DNA from 2 places in the Mycolicibacterium lutetiense genome. Region 1 is predicted to be linked to the other one. Evidence: predicted binding sites of a transcription regulator. Region 1 holds the regulator's gene; the other holds the start of a gene.
What was found. Region 1 encodes LexA, which represses DNA repair genes until DNA is damaged. Its sites were predicted from a motif close to CGAACANNTGTTCG; they were not measured.
Positions count from the first base shown of each region.

Region 2: a site for LexA is predicted at 6,827-6,840, ahead of JOF57_RS12915 (HNH endonuclease signature motif containing protein). Genes of this name have one in related genera too.

Region 1 is NZ_JAGIOP010000002.1:990,684-998,757, reverse strand. It holds gene JOF57_RS14115 (molybdopterin guanine dinucleotide-containing S/N-oxide reductase) at 1-175, opposite strand, end outside; gene JOF57_RS14110 (acyl-CoA dehydrogenase family protein) at 276-1,436, shown strand; gene JOF57_RS14105 (LGFP repeat-containing protein) at 1,617-3,938, shown strand; gene lexA (transcriptional repressor LexA) at 3,986-4,708, opposite strand; gene JOF57_RS14095 (LysM peptidoglycan-binding domain-containing protein) at 4,950-5,477, shown strand; gene nrdR (transcriptional regulator NrdR) at 5,642-6,100, shown strand; gene JOF57_RS14085 (PhzF family protein) at 6,102-6,788, opposite strand; gene JOF57_RS14080 (alpha/beta fold hydrolase) at 6,816-7,838, opposite strand; gene JOF57_RS14075 (proteasome assembly chaperone family protein) at 7,876-8,074, opposite strand, start outside.
Region 2 is NZ_JAGIOP010000002.1:758,437-766,510, reverse strand. It holds gene JOF57_RS12950 (catalase family peroxidase) at 1-53, shown strand, start outside; gene JOF57_RS12945 (cytochrome b) at 50-604, shown strand; gene JOF57_RS12940 (alpha/beta hydrolase) at 608-1,555, opposite strand; gene JOF57_RS12935 (lysoplasmalogenase) at 1,518-2,276, shown strand; gene JOF57_RS12930 (primosomal protein N') at 2,273-4,273, shown strand; gene JOF57_RS12925 (DUF2207 domain-containing protein) at 4,322-6,142, shown strand; gene JOF57_RS12920 (LemA family protein) at 6,136-6,672, shown strand; gene JOF57_RS12915 (HNH endonuclease signature motif containing protein) at 6,845-8,074, shown strand, end outside.

The sequences.
Region 1 (8,074 bases):
GTCGGACCGCGGGCCCGGCGATGCGCGAGCGGTGCCGGATCGAGCCCGCCAAATTACCCAATAGTGGGGAGGGATCTGTGTCACCGGCCAGCGGGGTGACGCCTGCGATATCGCCTGCCGCGACGTCGGCGGTGAAGGCGCCCCAGTGCGCGAGGCTCATGGGGGACTCCGGCATGGCCAGAGCTTACGGGCGGCATCCACCGACCCCGGGCTGACCAACCACCCGGTTGGTATAGGTTGGGCCCACATTCTTAACCGGTACCGGAGGTCCCACCATGGGCAGTGTTGTGAAGTACGACCGCACGTTGTTCGAGCCCGAACACGAGTTGTTCCGCGACTCGTACCGGGCGTTCCTGGAACGCCACGTCGCACCGTTCCACGACCAGTGGGAGAAGGACAAGATCGTCGACCGCGGGGTCTGGATCGAGGCGGGTAAGCAGGGCTTTCTGGGGATGGCGGTGCCCGAGGAGTACGGCGGCGGCGGCGAGTCCGATTTCCGGTACAACACCATCATGGGCGAGGAGACCGCGATGGGCCGCTACAGCGGCCTCGGCTTCAGCCTGCACAACGATGTCGTCGCGCCCTACCTGTTGCGCCTGACCAACGAGGAGCAGAAGCAGCGCTGGCTGCCCAAGTTCTGCACCGGGGAATTGATCACGGCGATCGCAATGACCGAACCCGGCACGGGCAGCGACCTGCAGGGCATCAAGACCCGCGCGGTCCGCGACGGGGACCACTACGTGCTCAACGGGTCAAAGACGTTCATCACCAACGGCATCCACGCCGATCTCGTGGTTGTGGTGGCCCAGACCGACCCGGAGAAGGGAGCCCTGGGCTTCTCGCTGTTGGTGGTCGAGCGGGGTATGGAGGGCTTCGAGCGCGGACGGCATCTGGACAAGATCGGTCTGGACGCCCAGGACACCGCCGAGCTGTCGTTCACCGACGTCAAGGTGCCCGTCGAGAATCTGCTCGGCGAGGAGGGGCAGGGCTTCGTCTACCTGATGCAGAACCTGCCGCAGGAACGCATCTCGATCGCGATCATGGCCGCCGCGGCAATGGAGGCGGTTCTGGAACAGACGGTGCAGTACACCAAGGAGCGCAAGGCGTTCGGCAAGCCCATCGGAAGCTTCCAGAACAGCCGGTTCCTACTGGCCGAATTGGCGACCGAAGCCACCGTGGTGCGGATCATGGTCGACGAGTTCATCCGGTTGCACCTCGACGAGAAGCTCACCGTGGAGCAGGCGGCGATGGCCAAGTGGTACTCGAGCGAGAAGCAGGTGAGCCTCATCGACCGCTGCCTGCAGCTGCACGGCGGATACGGCTACATGCGCGAGTATCCGGTCGCGCGGGCCTACCTGGATGCCCGCGTTCAGACCATTTACGGCGGCACCACCGAGATCATGAAGGAGATCATCGGACGCGGTTTGGGTGTCTGATTTACCCGCCTAACTCGGCGTGACGCCCCGAAAAACCCCAAATCTGGGCCGTTGGACCCAGATATTGGGGCTTTTTTGGTCATGATCGGCCACGTTCCTTGGTTATCGTCACGTGCTGAAGCAGAGTTGTCGGGCGGGACATTTCTACGGGAACTTTGCCGAACGAGTGGGGGAGGGCGCATGACTAGGCCGGGAGTGCGGCTGAATGCCGCCGTGTTGCGGTTGGCGGTCGGTCTGCTCGCACTCATCGTCGCGACTTTGATGGTGCCGGCGGTGGCTTCGGCCACCCCCGAAGCGGATGCCGATGCCGCGATCAGCGCCGCCTGGGATTCCACCGGAGGCGACGGCGGCCCGCTGGGCCCGCGGCAGGGCGGCGTGTACGCGGCCGGTTCTGGCTTCGCACAGAACTTCGCGGGCGGGAAGATGTTCTTCACCCCGGCGACCGGTGCGCATTTCATGCAGGGCGCCATCCTGGACAAGTACGAGTCGTTGGGTGGTGCAGCGGACGGCGATCTGGGATTCCCCACCATTGACGAGGGCGCCGGGCGCGCCGCCGACAGCCGCAACTCGACCCTGAGCGCGCCTGACCACCCGGTCATCTTCTGGACTCCGTCCACCGGTGCCCGGGTGGTACGGGGCGCCATCAATGCCGCTTGGGACAAGCTCGGTGGCTCCGCCGGAGTGCTGGGCGTCCCCGCTGACGACGAGATGTTCAACGGCGATGTGATCTCACAGAAGTTCACCGGCGGAGAGATCTCCTGGAACCGTAAGACCAAGGCGTTCACCACGGAGCCGCCCGAACTGGCCGGTCAGCTCGCCGACCTGGACGTACCGTCGGATCCCGCTTCGGCGATCGCTGCCGCGCGTCGCGAGGCAGGTGGCGCGATGGGGCCACTGGGAGCCAAGGAAGGCGACCAATATCCGATCGGCGACGGCGGGTTCGGACAGAAATACGCCGGCGGCACGGTCTTCTACAGCCCGGCCACCGGAGCCAACGCCATCACCGGTCAGCTGCTCGAGAAGTACGAAAGTGTCGGCGGTCCCGAAGGTGATCTGGGCTTCCCGACCACCAGCGAATCCGAGGGCGGGTTGGGCCCGAACAGCCGGATCAGCACGTTCGCGGCCGCCGACAATCCCGTCATCTTCTGGACTCCCGATTACGGCGCGGTGATCGTGCGGGGCGCGATGAACGCGGCCTGGGAGAAGCTCGGTGGTGCAAAGGGCGTACTGGGCGCCCCCATGGCCGACCAGACCGAAGACGGCAGTGTCATCACCCAGCGGTTCAGCGGGGGAGCGATCTCGTGGGACCGCGACACCAACACGTTCACCACCGAGCCGTCGAAACTCGCCTCCGAATTGACCGGACTGCAGGTTCCTGGACTCGGGCAGACCCCGGCCACGGGGCCGCAGCCCTCCGGTACGGACACCGAGAAGCCGTTCTCCTGGCATTGGAGCTGGTGGTGGCTGATCGCGGTGGTCCCGGTCGTGCTGCTCGCCGGGCTGATCGTGGGGGCCGCGCTGTGGCACCGTCGTCGCGCCGGTGGCGACGACGACTTCGACCATGACCCGTTCGACGACGACTACGCCGGCGGCCCCGGGGATTCGTCGTATGACGAGGACCGGTACTCCGACGCTCGTTACGGATCGGGTGGGTACGACCGCGACGAGTATCGCGATGATCGCGGCTCCGATGCGGCGGACGGCTACGGGCCGAGCGCTGCCTATGGCGGCGAGGCGACGACCACGCGGTTCGTCGGGGCGGGCGAGCAATCGACGGGTGCGGCGTCTCCGTACGACGAGCCCACCGATATCGCCATCCCGGTCAGTCAGTGGGCCGCCCCGCACGGAGCGGCCGGCGGTCACGGGGCGCCAGGCGAGGACGAGGAACCGCCGGAGGATTCCGCCCAGCTGGCCGACCCGGAGCAGGGTTTTGACGACTATGACGACTTCGAATCCGACTATGACGACGAAGATGACGATTTCGAGGACGACGAATTCGACGACGAAGACCTCGATACGCCCATCGACGCCGACTTCGAGGAAGTCGTCGAGGACGACGACGTCGATGACATCGAAGCGGAGCTCGTCGACGAGGACCTGACGGATACCGGGTCACTCAACGGCCCGGTCGGCGGGGTGCGCGAAGTCGGGGGTTTCGCGGCGCTGAGCGGCCTGGGTGTGCCGGGTGATCAGGACAACGTGGACACCGCGCCCACCCGCGTCATCACCGACACGGAGGCCTACGGCGGTGAGGCCTACAGCAGTGAGGCACACAGCGGGCGCCATGCCGCCATCGAACTCGACGAGATCCCCAGTGCCACCGCCATCCACCTACCGTTGGAGGACCCGAACCGCGCGCCGGAGGGCTATCCGATCAAGGCGGACACCAGGTCCGGCCGATACTGGTCGCCAGACAGCAGCGAGTACGACGAGGCAGTGGCCGAGATCTGGTTCGCCAGTGAGGAATTCGCCCGTACGAACGGATTCGTGCGCACGGACTGAGCGGCAGGGCCCGGCAACCAGTCGGTGCCGCCGGGCCTGCCTGCCGGTCAGATCTTGCGGATGACGGTGACAATCTTGCCGAGCACCGCGGCGTCGTTGCCCGGGATCGGGTCGTATGCCGGGTTGTGCGGCATCAGCCAGACCTGACCGCGGGTCCGCTTGAACGTCTTGACGGTCGCTTCGCCGTCGATCATGGCTGCCACGATGTCTCCGTTGTCGGCCACACTCTGCTGGCGTACCACCACCCAGTCACCGTCGCAGATGGCGGCATCGACCATCGAGTCGCCGACGACCTTGAGCATGAACAGCGACCCTTCGCCGACCAGTTCGCGGGGTAACGGGAAGACGTCCTCGACGGCCTGCTCGGCCAGGATGGGGCCGCCGGCGGCGATACGTCCGAGTACCGGCACGAAGGTCGGTTCGGGTAGTGCGTCGGACCCGGCCACATCGGTGGACACCAGCGCGGCGGCCGTCGGATCGTTGGAGGCGCGCACGTCGACTGCGCGTGGCCGGTTGGGATCCCTACGCAGGTAGCCCTTGCGTTCCAGGGTGCGCAACTGATGGGCGACCGACGAGGTCGAGGTCAAACCGACCGCATCGCCGATCTCGCGGATGCTCGGCGGGTAGCCGCGACTGTTCACCGACGCGCGGATCACGTCGAGAATGGTGCGCTGCCGGTCGGTGAGGCCGCCTTCGGCCCGGCGTGGACCCGCGCCGTCCGATCCGGCCGGGCTGTCGGTGTTTCCGTCCCTGCTGCGGTCGTCGCTCATGGGGCGAATGTAGTCGTTGGTCGAACATTAATCAAACATGTGTTCGACGCGTGTTGCGGGCGTGTCTGCTGGTGGGGCGCGTGGCGGCGGGTTGCGGGTCGCGTGAGGGGTCGGTGGCCCGAGGTTGTCGGTGCCCTGTTCTATCGTTTGGCAACAGTTCGATCACATGTTCTATCAATCGAACATCTGAGCGAGTATGTTCGAACACAAGAGCGAAACCGTCCCACCGAAAGGCAGTCAGATGGCGATCATCGATATCCCCGCCGATAGCCGTTCCCGCGCGGCTCGGGCCGTGCCGCAGTCCCCGCCGCAACGCGCCCGGGTTCGGGGTGGTGCCGGCACCAGGGGCAGCGCCACCTTCGGTACCGGTGCGGCCAGGCCGGTGCGCCGGGTGCAGCGGCCGGCCCCGGTCCGCCCCGCGGCCGGCGCGGTCCGCTACCGCGGAACCGGAGTGCTGATGTCGCGTGCATCCCATCGCAGCCGGCCCGTCACGCCGGTGACCACGGTGTTGCTGGCCCTGGTCGCCGCCGGTATCACGGTGTGGCTGGGCCTCGTGGCCCAGTTCGGTGGGGTGATGGGGATGGAAAGCCCTGAGCCGACCGAGCTTGCGGTGGTGCAGGTGAAATCGGGGGAGACGCTGCAGCAGGTGGCGCGCCGCGTCGCCCCGGATGCCCCGGTGTCCCGGGTCGTCGAGCAGATTCGTGACCTCAACCAACTCGCATCCGCGGCAGTCGACCCCGGGCAGACGTTGCTCGCGCCGGTTGGCTGAGCAGCGCAATGTCTGCTGAATCGTCCTGGCCGGCAGCCACACTGGCCGGCACCGGAGTGAGCACCTACATGCCACTGGACCCGGCGGTGAGTCTGCCGTGGGCATCGCGGGTACGCTCAAGGACGCTCGAACTAGTTGTCCGGCGGCATGACGAAGGAGCGGTAATGCATTGTCCGTTCTGCCGTCATCCTGATTCGCGTGTGGTCGATTCCCGCGAGGCCGACGAGGGCCAGGCCATCCGGCGCCGGCGATCATGCCCGGAGTGCGGACGCCGGTTCACCACCGTGGAGACCGCGGTGCTGGCTGTGGTGAAGCGCAGCGGCGTGACCGAGCCCTTCAGTCGGGAGAAAGTCATCCGCGGCGTGCGCCGGTCCTGTCAGGGCAGGCAGGTCGACGACGATGCACTCAATGTTTTGGCGCAGAAGGTCGAGGACGCTGTCCGTGGTCTGGGCACGCCAGAGATCCCCAGCAACGAGGTCGGTCTGGCCATTCTCGGACCGCTGCGCGAACTGGACGAAGTCGCCTACTTGAGATTCGCCTCGGTGTACCGGTCGTTCTCGTCGGCTGAGGACTTCGAACGTGAGATCGAGGCGCTGCGGGCGCATCGCGGCGCCGAGGCGTAGATCAATCCAGTCGGGTGGTGCCGTCGTTGACGACGTGGCCGGCGAGACGAACCCAGCCCTCCGGACTCCAACGGGTCTCGATCACCGAACCCTTCCCCTGGATGATCGTCAGATCCCGGCTCAGGTAGTCCGTCAACCGTGCCGCCGCGGCACCGGTGGCCTCGTCTTCGGGGATTCCCAGGTGCGGGGCGAACGACCTGGCTCGCAGCGTGCCGTGCGCCTCATCGATCCAGGCCCACAGGTAGTTCTCGTCGGCATCGGCGAATTCATCGGGATCGGCAGCCATTAGTTCGTCGACCGAAGACAAGTCGTGGATGGCGAACTCCGGTGCCCACTCGGCGCGGGCATTGACCACGGCGCGATCACCGTCGTATTCCACCTGGATGATCCCGGCCGGCACCTGCAATGTGTTGACCGGAGATCCGGTCTCCCGCAGCCACCACGATGCGCCGACTGTGGGGTGCCCGGCGAAGGGCAGTTCAGCGACCGGGGTGAAGATGTGGGCAGTGGCCGAGTTGCCGCCCGGCGGCGGAAGATCGATGAATACCGTTTCGCTGTAGCCCAATTCGGTGGCGATCCGCTGGCGATCGGCCGGAGCGACCGTGCTGTTGTCCACCACGCCCAGCGGATTGCCGTACTTGCCGTCTGAGTCGGTGAATACTCGCAAGACGGTGACGCCGATGGCCATGATTCGATGCTACGTCGCATCCGCCGGTCAGGTTGCGCTGCGCTCGTCTGCATCCATCGCGTCGAGTACCGCAAGCTGAGTGTCGAAGGACCCGCTGATCGCCGATTCGCTTCTGCCGCTGCGTAGCAGACTGCGCAGCCGATCCTGGTCGTACACCGACGGTTCGGTCGAGTCGATGAAGTGTTCGACGACCTCGACGAAGCGGTCGGGATCGCTGTGGAATGGGAAATGCCCGGCTCCGGAGAAGATCTCCAACCGGGAACCGGGCATTGCGGCGTGTGCCATCTGGGCGTGGCTGACGGGGATGACCGAATCGCGTTCACCCCAGATCAACTGGACCGGAACGGATTCGGTCAGGTAACAGCGATCCAGCATCGTCACGACCTGGCCACGCCAGTCCACCACGGCGCGCAACGTCCGGGCGAATGCCGCCGACGCCGTCGGCTCCGGCAGATCGGCCAGGACCCGCAGCATGTCCGGAATGTCGTGGCCGAGCCCGGCTGAGCCCAACAATGTGCCTGCGGCCCGACCGAACAGCTGCAATGCCGGTAGCACCAGGGGGAGTCTCAGCAGGGCCAGCGCCTCGCTGCCCATCGGGAGTGAGGCGACCCGCAACGCCACATTCACATCCTTGGTGACTCCACCGGCGCCCACGAGGATGAGACGGTCCAGCAACTGCGGGAATTGATAGGCGAACTGCATTGCGACGCCACCGCCCAGCGAGTGACCGATCACGGTCACCCGGTCGATGTCGAGCACGCTGAGTAGGTCGCGCATGCCGTTGGCGTAGGCCGCGACCGAATAGTCCGCTCGGGGCTTGTCGGAGCTACCGTGGCCGAGCAGATCCGGGGCGATCACGGTGAACCGCTGGGCCAGCGCCGATTGCACGGTGTGCCAGGTGGTGGAGTTGTCACCGATGCCGTGGATCAGCAGGATCGCCGGACCGGATCCGGCGACGCGGAAGGCCCGCCGATATCCGTGGATCGTGCGGTATTCGAGCGTCGGGGTGAGCTCGCGAACGGTCCGTAGATGGGGTTTGCGCTCGGACATGCTGGTCAACCTCGCCCTCGGCCCGGCGTCGGGCTTCCTATGAGTGGTTGTCGCCGTTCGGGAAGCCGTCGCCGAAGCCGTCCCGTCCGTCTTTGTACTTGTCGTCTTTGTGCTTGTCACCGGCCTGCTGGGCGAGGAACCGTTCGAACTCGGCTCCCAACTCGTCACCGCTGGGCAGTTCCTCGTCGCGCGCCAGCAGAGACCGATTTTCCTGTGCGGCAACGAACGCATCGTAC
Region 2 (8,074 bases), 230 kb from region 1:
CCCGAGAACCCAAGCCGCCCAGCGCAGTCGTCGTCCCCGGGGGTGCGCAGTGACCACCGAAACGAAACAGTTCAACCTGGCCGCCCGACTGCTGCACTGGTCCATGGCAGTCATGGTGATCGCGCAGTTCTTCATCGGCGTCACCATGATCGCAGCGCTCAGTTACTACCCGTTGTTGCTGGCGATCCACCGGCCGCTGGGCATCGCGATCCTGGTGTTCGCGGTCGTTCGGTTGGTCAACCGGCTCACCCGCCGACTCCCGCCGTTCCTGGCGACGATGGGACCGCTGGAGCGGCGCATCTCCAGCTATTCCGAATACCTGCTGTACGCACTGCTTTTGGTGCAGCCATTGATCGGGTGGGCCATGCTGTCGGCCGCCCAGTCGCCGGTCGTGTTGGCCGGGGCGCTGCACCTTCCGGCGATCGCCCCGCACAACATCACCCTCTACGCGGCGTTGCGCGCCGCCCACACCGTCGCGGCCTACCTGCTGTTCGCGACCTTCACCGCACACATCTGCGCCGTCCTGTTCCACACCGTGGCGCTACGCGACGGGATCATTCGTCGAATGTCGTTGTGGCCCAGCAGGAACAACACGGAGCATTAGCGGTCAGTCGTGCAGTGCCGCACGCAGCGCGGCCATCGCCCGGTCGAACGCCTCGGTGGCCGCCGGAACCACACCGACATAGCCGACGTAGCCGTGCACCAGGGTCTCGGCGTTGTCGAGCTGCACGGGAACACCGGCGGCAGCCAGCATTTCGGCGTAACGGATGCCGTCGTCGCGCAACGGGTCATGCCCGGCCACCGCGATGTAGGCCGGCGGGAGTCCGGACAGGTCGGCCGCACGGGCCGGCACCAGCGTGGCGGGCGGATCGGACAGGTCGACGTGGCCTGCGTACCAACGGGAGAACCCCTGGACCGCGTCGAGCCCCAGGATCGGTGCCTCGGCGTTCTCGGTGAACGACGGCAGGCTGGTGTCCCAGGTGGTGGCCGGGTACCAGAGCAGCTGGAAACGCAGCGGGGGAGCGCCGGCGTCACGGGCCAACTGCGCGACGACGGCACTGAGATTGCCGCCCGCCGAATCCCCGGCGACGGCCATGCGGTCGGCGTCGACGCCCAGTTCTGCGGCGTTGGCGGCCACCCACTGCGTCGCGGCCCATACGTCGTCGACCGCGGCGGGGTACGGGTGTTCCGGGGCCAACCGGTAGTCCACCGACACCACGACCGCGTCGGCGGCCACCGCGTGCTGACGGGCGGTGCCGTCGTAACTGTCCAGGTCACCCAGCGCCCAACCGCCGCCGTGGATGAATACCACCACCGGCAGAGTCGCGCCGTCGGCGGTCGGCGGGCGGTACACCCGGACCGGGACCGGTCCGGCCGGTCCGGGTACCTCTCGGTCCTCGGTCTTCACGTCAGGGTGGACCGGCAACCGCGGTATCTCGCTGAACCGGCGACGGGCTTCCTCGACACCAATGTCGGTCGACAGTTGGAACGGCACCGCCTCCAGTACCTTCTGCAGGATGGCATCAACAGCTGGTAACGCGTCAGCAACGGACATTCCGCAACCGTACGCACACCGCTTCACCGTGTGGTTGTGGGTGGCGGCCGCGGTCGTCGCGGCAGGCTACGGGGTGTTCCTGATCGTCACGGCGACGCGGTTGCCCACGGGCGCGGACCTGACGGGTCAGTTCACCCTCCAACCTGCGGTGAAGGCGCTCGCCGCGGTCCTGCTGGCCGCGGCGGCGTGCGCTCATCCGATCGTGCGGGAACGGCGCTGGCTCGTCGGGGCGCTGGTGTTCTCGGCACTCGGCGACTTCCTGCTCGCGATTCCGTGGTGGGAGCCGTCGTTCGTGCTGGGGTTGGGCGCCTTCCTCATCGCGCATCTGTGCTTTCTCGGTGCGCTGGTGCCGCTGGCGCGACGTTCGACGCCGCGGCTGATCGCCGTCGCACTCACCGTCCTGGCCTGTGTGGCGCTGCTGACCTGGTTCTGGCCGCGCCTGGTCGAACAGGGGATGGCGGTGCCGGTGGTCGCCTACATCGCGGTGCTGGGTGCGATGGTGTGCACCGCGCTGCTGGCCCGGCTGCCCACGCCGTGGACCGCGCTCGGGGCCGTGTGTTTCGCGGTGTCGGACGCGATGATCGGCATCAGCCAGTTCGTCCGTGGTGACCAACTGCTCGCCGTCCCGATCTGGTGGGGCTACGCGGCGTCACTGGTGCTGATCACCGCCGGCCTCTTCTTCGGACGCGCGACAGAGCCTCCTGCTAAACCTGCACAGTGACCATCACCCGCCGCGCAGCCCAGCATGAGCCCATCGCGCGGGTGCTTCCTCTGCTCACAGTGCCGCACCTGGACCGGGAGTTCGACTACCTGGTGTCGGAAGAACAGTCCGACGACGCCCAGCCCGGTGTGCGGGTCCGGGTGCGTTTCAACGGCAGGCTGGTCGACGCATATCTGTTGGAGCGACGCTCCGACACCGACCACACCGGCAAGCTCGGCTGGCTCGATCGCGTCGTCTCACCGGAACCGGTGCTCACCCCCGAGGTCCGGCGGCTCGTCGACGCCGTCGCGGCCCGCTACGCCGGGACACGTGCGGACGTCCTGCGCCTGGCGGTGCCGCCGCGCCACGCCAGAGTCGAGAAGCAGACCCCCGAGGAACCGGAGCTGGTGCCGGTCGCCCCTGTCGACGCCAGTGCCTGGGCCCGCTACGGCCGCGGCGAACAGTTCCTGACCGCAATCGGTGAGGGCCGTGCGGCGCGGGCGGTGTGGCAGGCACTACCCGGGGAGGACTGGGCACAGCGGCTGGCTGAGGCGGCCGCTGTCGCGGTGAACGCCGGGCTGGGCGTGGTGGCCGTGTTGCCCGACCAGCGCGACGTCGACGCGCTCCACGCCGCGGCGATCGAACAGGTGCCCGCGTCGCGGGTGGTCGCGTTGTCGGCCGGTTTGGGCCCGTCGGCTCGGTACCGCCGCTGGCTGGCGGCGCTGCGGGGACAGGCCCAGGTGGTGATCGGCACCCGCAGCGCGGTGTTCGCCCCGGTGGCCAACCTCGGGTTGGTCCTGGTGTGGGACGACGGTGACGACAACCTCGCCGAGCCGCGCGCGCCCTATCCGCACGCCCGTGAGGTCGCCATGCTGCGCGCCCACCAGTTGCGCTGCGCCGCGATCATCGGCGGTTACGCGCGCACCGCCGAGGCGCAGGCGCTGGTACGCACCCGCTGGGCCCACGACGTGGTGGCGACCCGGGCGGTGGTCAGGGACGCTGCGCCGAGGGTGGTCGCGTTGGAGGACAGCGGCTACGCCCAGGAGCGTGATCCGGCCGCCCACACCGCCCGGTTGCCGTCCATGGCGCTGCAGGCGGCCCGCTCGGCATTGCAGGCGGAGCGCCCCGTGCTCATCCAGGTTCCACGACGCGGATACGTGCCCGCGTTGGCATGTGCTCGGTGCCGTGCGGTGACGCGCTGTCGGCATTGCACGGGCCCGCTGGCCCTGCCGGACCGGGGCGGTGCGGCCGCGGAGTGTCGGTGGTGTGGCCGGGCCGAGCCCGCATTGCGTTGTGTGCGTTGCGGTTCGAATGCAGTACGAGCAGTGGTGGTGGGGGCCCGACGCACCGCCGAGGAGCTGGGCCGCGCCTTTGCCGGTACCTCGGTGATCACCTCGGGCGGCGACGCCATGGTCAGTGCGGTGGGGGATGGGCCGGCCCTGGTCGTCTGTACGCCCGGCGCGGAGCCGATCGCCGAAGGCGGCTACGGCGCAGCCCTACTACTCGACGCGTGGGCACTGCTGGGCCGGCAGGATCTGCGGGCCGCCGAGGACACGATGCGCCGGTGGATGGCTGCGGCGGCCCTGGTGCGACCGCGCACCGACGGCGGCGTGGTGGCCGTGGTCGCCGAGTCGGCGATCGCCACCGTGCAGGCGCTGATCCGGTGGGATCCGGTGGGGCATGCCGATGCCGAGCTCGACGGCCGCGGTGAGGTGGGCCTGCCGCCGGCTGTGCACATGGCGGCCATCGACGGCACGACGACGGCGACCGCGGCTCTGCTCGACACCGCCCAATTGCCCGAGTCCGCGGAAATCCTCGGGCCGGTGGACCTGCCGACCGGTGCGCGTCGCCCGCCCGGCCTGGACGCCGACGCCGAGGTGAGCCGGATGCTGGTCCGGGTTCCGCGCGACGGGGGCCTGGAGATGGCGGCGGCACTACGCCGGGCCACCGCGGTGCTCAGCGCCCGCAAGGATCAGCAACCGTGTCGTATCCAAATCGACCCGTTGCACATAGGGTGATGCCAACACCTCACCCGGTACCGGTGAGTGCCGAACCAGGAGGCTGCCATGCGCCGGGTGTTGTCTTGGTTGTTCACGTTGGGGCTCATCGCCTTTGGCCTGCTGTGGCCGCTGGTGTTCACCGGTGGGTCCGCATCGGGCCCCGGCCCGGCCGATCCGGTGGTGATCACCGACTACCGCGCTGATTTCACTGTGGACGCCAACGGGCGGATGGTCGCGGTCGAGACCATCACCGGCAATTTCCCCAGCGGGCGACACGGCATCTTCCGGTACTGGGACGTGGCCAATCAGAATAACTCCCGGCTCCGGCAGGTACCCGAGATCACCTCGATCACGATGGACGGGTCACCGATGACCTATCAACTGTTGTGGGAGAACGGTAAACGCTTCCGGGTGGCCAAGATCGGTGACCCGGACTCCACCATCGACTGGGGCAACCACGTCTTCGAGATGCGTTACACGATCGACGGTGTCCTCGATCCGGGCGAGGTCGGTGCCAGGCGTCAGTTCGCCGCGAACACCGGAGACCCCGCGGCCTCGTCGGCGTTCTACTGGAACGTCATCGCCCCGGCCTGGAACAACACGATCGAGCGGGCCGACATCTCGGTCACTCTGCCGGCCGAGGTGACCGGCGCCGGTTGCAGTGTCGGATTCGGTGTCGGCGGTGCCTGCACGGATCTGCGCGTCGAAGGCAACACCGTACGGTTGACGGCGACCGACCTGGAGCCCCACACGCCGGTGACGCTGCGCGCCGGCGTCGATGTGGCGACACCGCCTCAGACGACCCTGCCCTGGCCGTACACCTGGGACCGGATCCTCGGCCGATCGGTGAGCGCACTGTTGTGGATCGCCTTGCTGAGCGTCGGTATGGGACTGCTCGCCTACTTCTGGACCCGGACCACCGTTGAACCGGCACCGGGATTTCCGGTGCAGTACGCCCCGCCGGAGGGGCTCGGGCCGGTGCAGACCGAGTACATCCGCACCGAGACGGTTCCCACGAACGGGCTGAGCGCGACTCTGTTCCACCTGGCCGAGCGGGGGCTCGTGGAGCTGCGGCAAGTCAGCGACAAACACTGGAAGATCAAAGGTCTCGCGAAACCGGCAGAGTGGGCCGATGTCGATCCGGTCGGCATCGACGTGGGTGCGGCACTCAAGGTGATGTCGGTGGGGGCCGAGTTCTCCGCCAAGAACAACGCAGAATCGGGAAAGAAGCTGAGCAAGGCCAAGGCCGACATGGTTGTCGCGGTGCGCAAATGGGCCCTCGACGGCGGCTTCATGGTCAAGCGTCGCAAGGAACTGTGGATCCGGGTCGCCAATGTCGCGGCGTTCTTCGCCGCGCTGGCCGGCTTCTTCCTCTGGTTCGGTATCACCTTGTGGGGGTTGCCGTTCGCGGCGTTCTTCGTGTTCTCCGTAAGTTCCTGGAAGGGCGGTGTGGGGACCCGTCGGACCCCGGCCGGCCGTGAATTGTGGTCGCGGGCCGAGGGTTTCCACCGGCTGCTGTCCACTGATTCGGCCGAGACCAGGTTCGACTTCGCCGCCCGCAAAGACCTCTACCTGGCTTACATTCCGTTCGCGGTGGCCGGCGGTGCCGCTGCGCTGTGGGCCAAGAAATATCAGGACACCCTGGGGGCCGCTGCACCCCAACCTGATTGGTACAACTCGTCGTCGTCCTCGTCGGACAGCAGCCACGGTTTCACCGGCGGGTCAGGCGATACGGACTTCGAGAGTTTCGAATCGGCACTATCGTCGTCCATCGGGGCGTACACCGCCTCGCAGTCGTCGTCCTCCTCATCGTCGGGCGGCGGGTCATCGTCATCCGGTGGAGGCGGCGGCGGTGGTGGCGGAGGGGGAGGAGGCGGCTCATGGTGAGATTGCTGTTGATCGTGGTGCTGGTGCTCGCGGTGGCGGTACTGGTGGGCTTCGTCGTGGGCTACAACAAGCTGCGCGCGGCGGACGTGCGGGTCGCCGAGGCGCTCGGCGGCATCGACGTCGAGTTGACCCGCCGGGCTGCGCTGATCCCGGCGCTCGTGCAGGCCGTGGCGACGTTCGCTTCGCATGAGACGGCGGTTCTCGGCCGGGTCAGCGGTGCCCAGGCCGCCCTGGCCTCGGCGACCGGTGGCGCCTCGGTGGTGCAACGCAGCGCTGCCGAGCATGATCTGGACAGCGCGCTGACCGGCATGCTGGCACTGGGATCGTCCTACCCGCAACTCAATTCGTCGGCCAACTTCCTGAATCTGCAGGACAACCTGGCCGACACCGAGAACAAGCTGGCGTTCGCCCGGCAGTACTACAACGACGCCGTCGCTACCCTCAACCGCCTCGTCGGCACCATCCCCTGGGTGTACCTCGCGCCACTGGCCGGAGTGTCGGAACGGGAGTACTACCAGACGCCGAGTTAGGCTCCGCTGCCGCCGCAATGCCATGGTCCGCTGCATCGGAGATCAGGGGGGCGGTTGGGCAACCGTTGGGCCAGGCAGACTGGCCTGCGCCACCGAAAAAACTTTGGCCACTTTGGTCACATCGGTCCCAAGCAGCGATTTCTTGTCGGACTATCGAACTAGTGTTCGAATCATGAAGGTCGGCTTGGCGCAGAACCGGGGCGCGGTGCAGACCGCGCTGGCGGGCCACCTGGCCGCGACCGCGACGCTGGTCGACGTGGACTTCTCCGGATTCGACACGGCGCAGTTGTTGGCGATCCAGTCCCAGCGCGAGCAGCAGGCCCGCGCCTCGGCCATGATCGATCACCGCATCCAAGCCGCCCTGATGGCTCAGGCCGCTCCTCACGAGATCGGCGGCAAGTCCTGGAAGGATGTGCTGGCCACCCGGATGCGGATCAGCGGCAAGGAAGCCTCACGCCGAGTCGCCGCAGCCGCCGAACTGGGGCCGCGATATGTCATCGGCGGTGAGGTGCTGGAACCGCTTCTGCCCGCATGCGCCCAGGCGCTGGCAGCGGGGACGATCAACACCGAACACATCACCATCATCCGCAACACCGTGGCGAATGCCGAAAAATACGTCAGCGCAGCCGAACTCGCCCAGATCGAATCCGACCTGGTGGCCGCAGCCACCCGCGACACCCCCGAAACACTGAAAGCCGCGGCAGACAAACTGCTGTATCTGCTGAACCAGGACGGCGACTCGCCCGATGTCGCCGCACACCTGCGCGGGCTGCGGATCGGCAAACAAGACGCCGATGGGTTGGTCCATGTGCAGGGCTGGCTGGACCCCGAGACCGCGTCCTATCTGCGAGCCGTCACCGGGGTGTGGGGCGCACCCGGCCTCAACAATCCCGATGATCCCGAACCGGTGTACAACCCCTCACCAAACCCACTTGATGTGCCTGACGTGGACGAGGCCGCCGCGCCCGAGCCTGGCATCGACGAGGCCGACGTCCCCGATGCAGAACTCGACGCCTTCGAGGAGCGGGACGCCTCTCACGCTCAGCAAGACCAGCAGGCCGCCGCCGACCGTGACACCCGAACCCAGGCACAGCGCAACCACGACGCACTCAAAGTGGCACTGCGCGAACTGTTGATGTCAAAACGGCTCGGCCAGCATGGCGGTCTCCCCGTCACCGTGGTGGTCTCCACGACCCTGGCCGAACTGGAAGCCGGCGCCGGAATCGCGGTCACCGGTTCGGGTATCCGGATGCCGATGAATGACCTCATCAGATTGGCATCGCACAGCTTCCACTACCTGATCATTTACGACCACTACACCGCCGAACCGCTCTACATGGCCCGCACCAAACGGTTAGCCACCAAAGCACAACGACTGCTGCTCTACAACCGCGACCGAGGC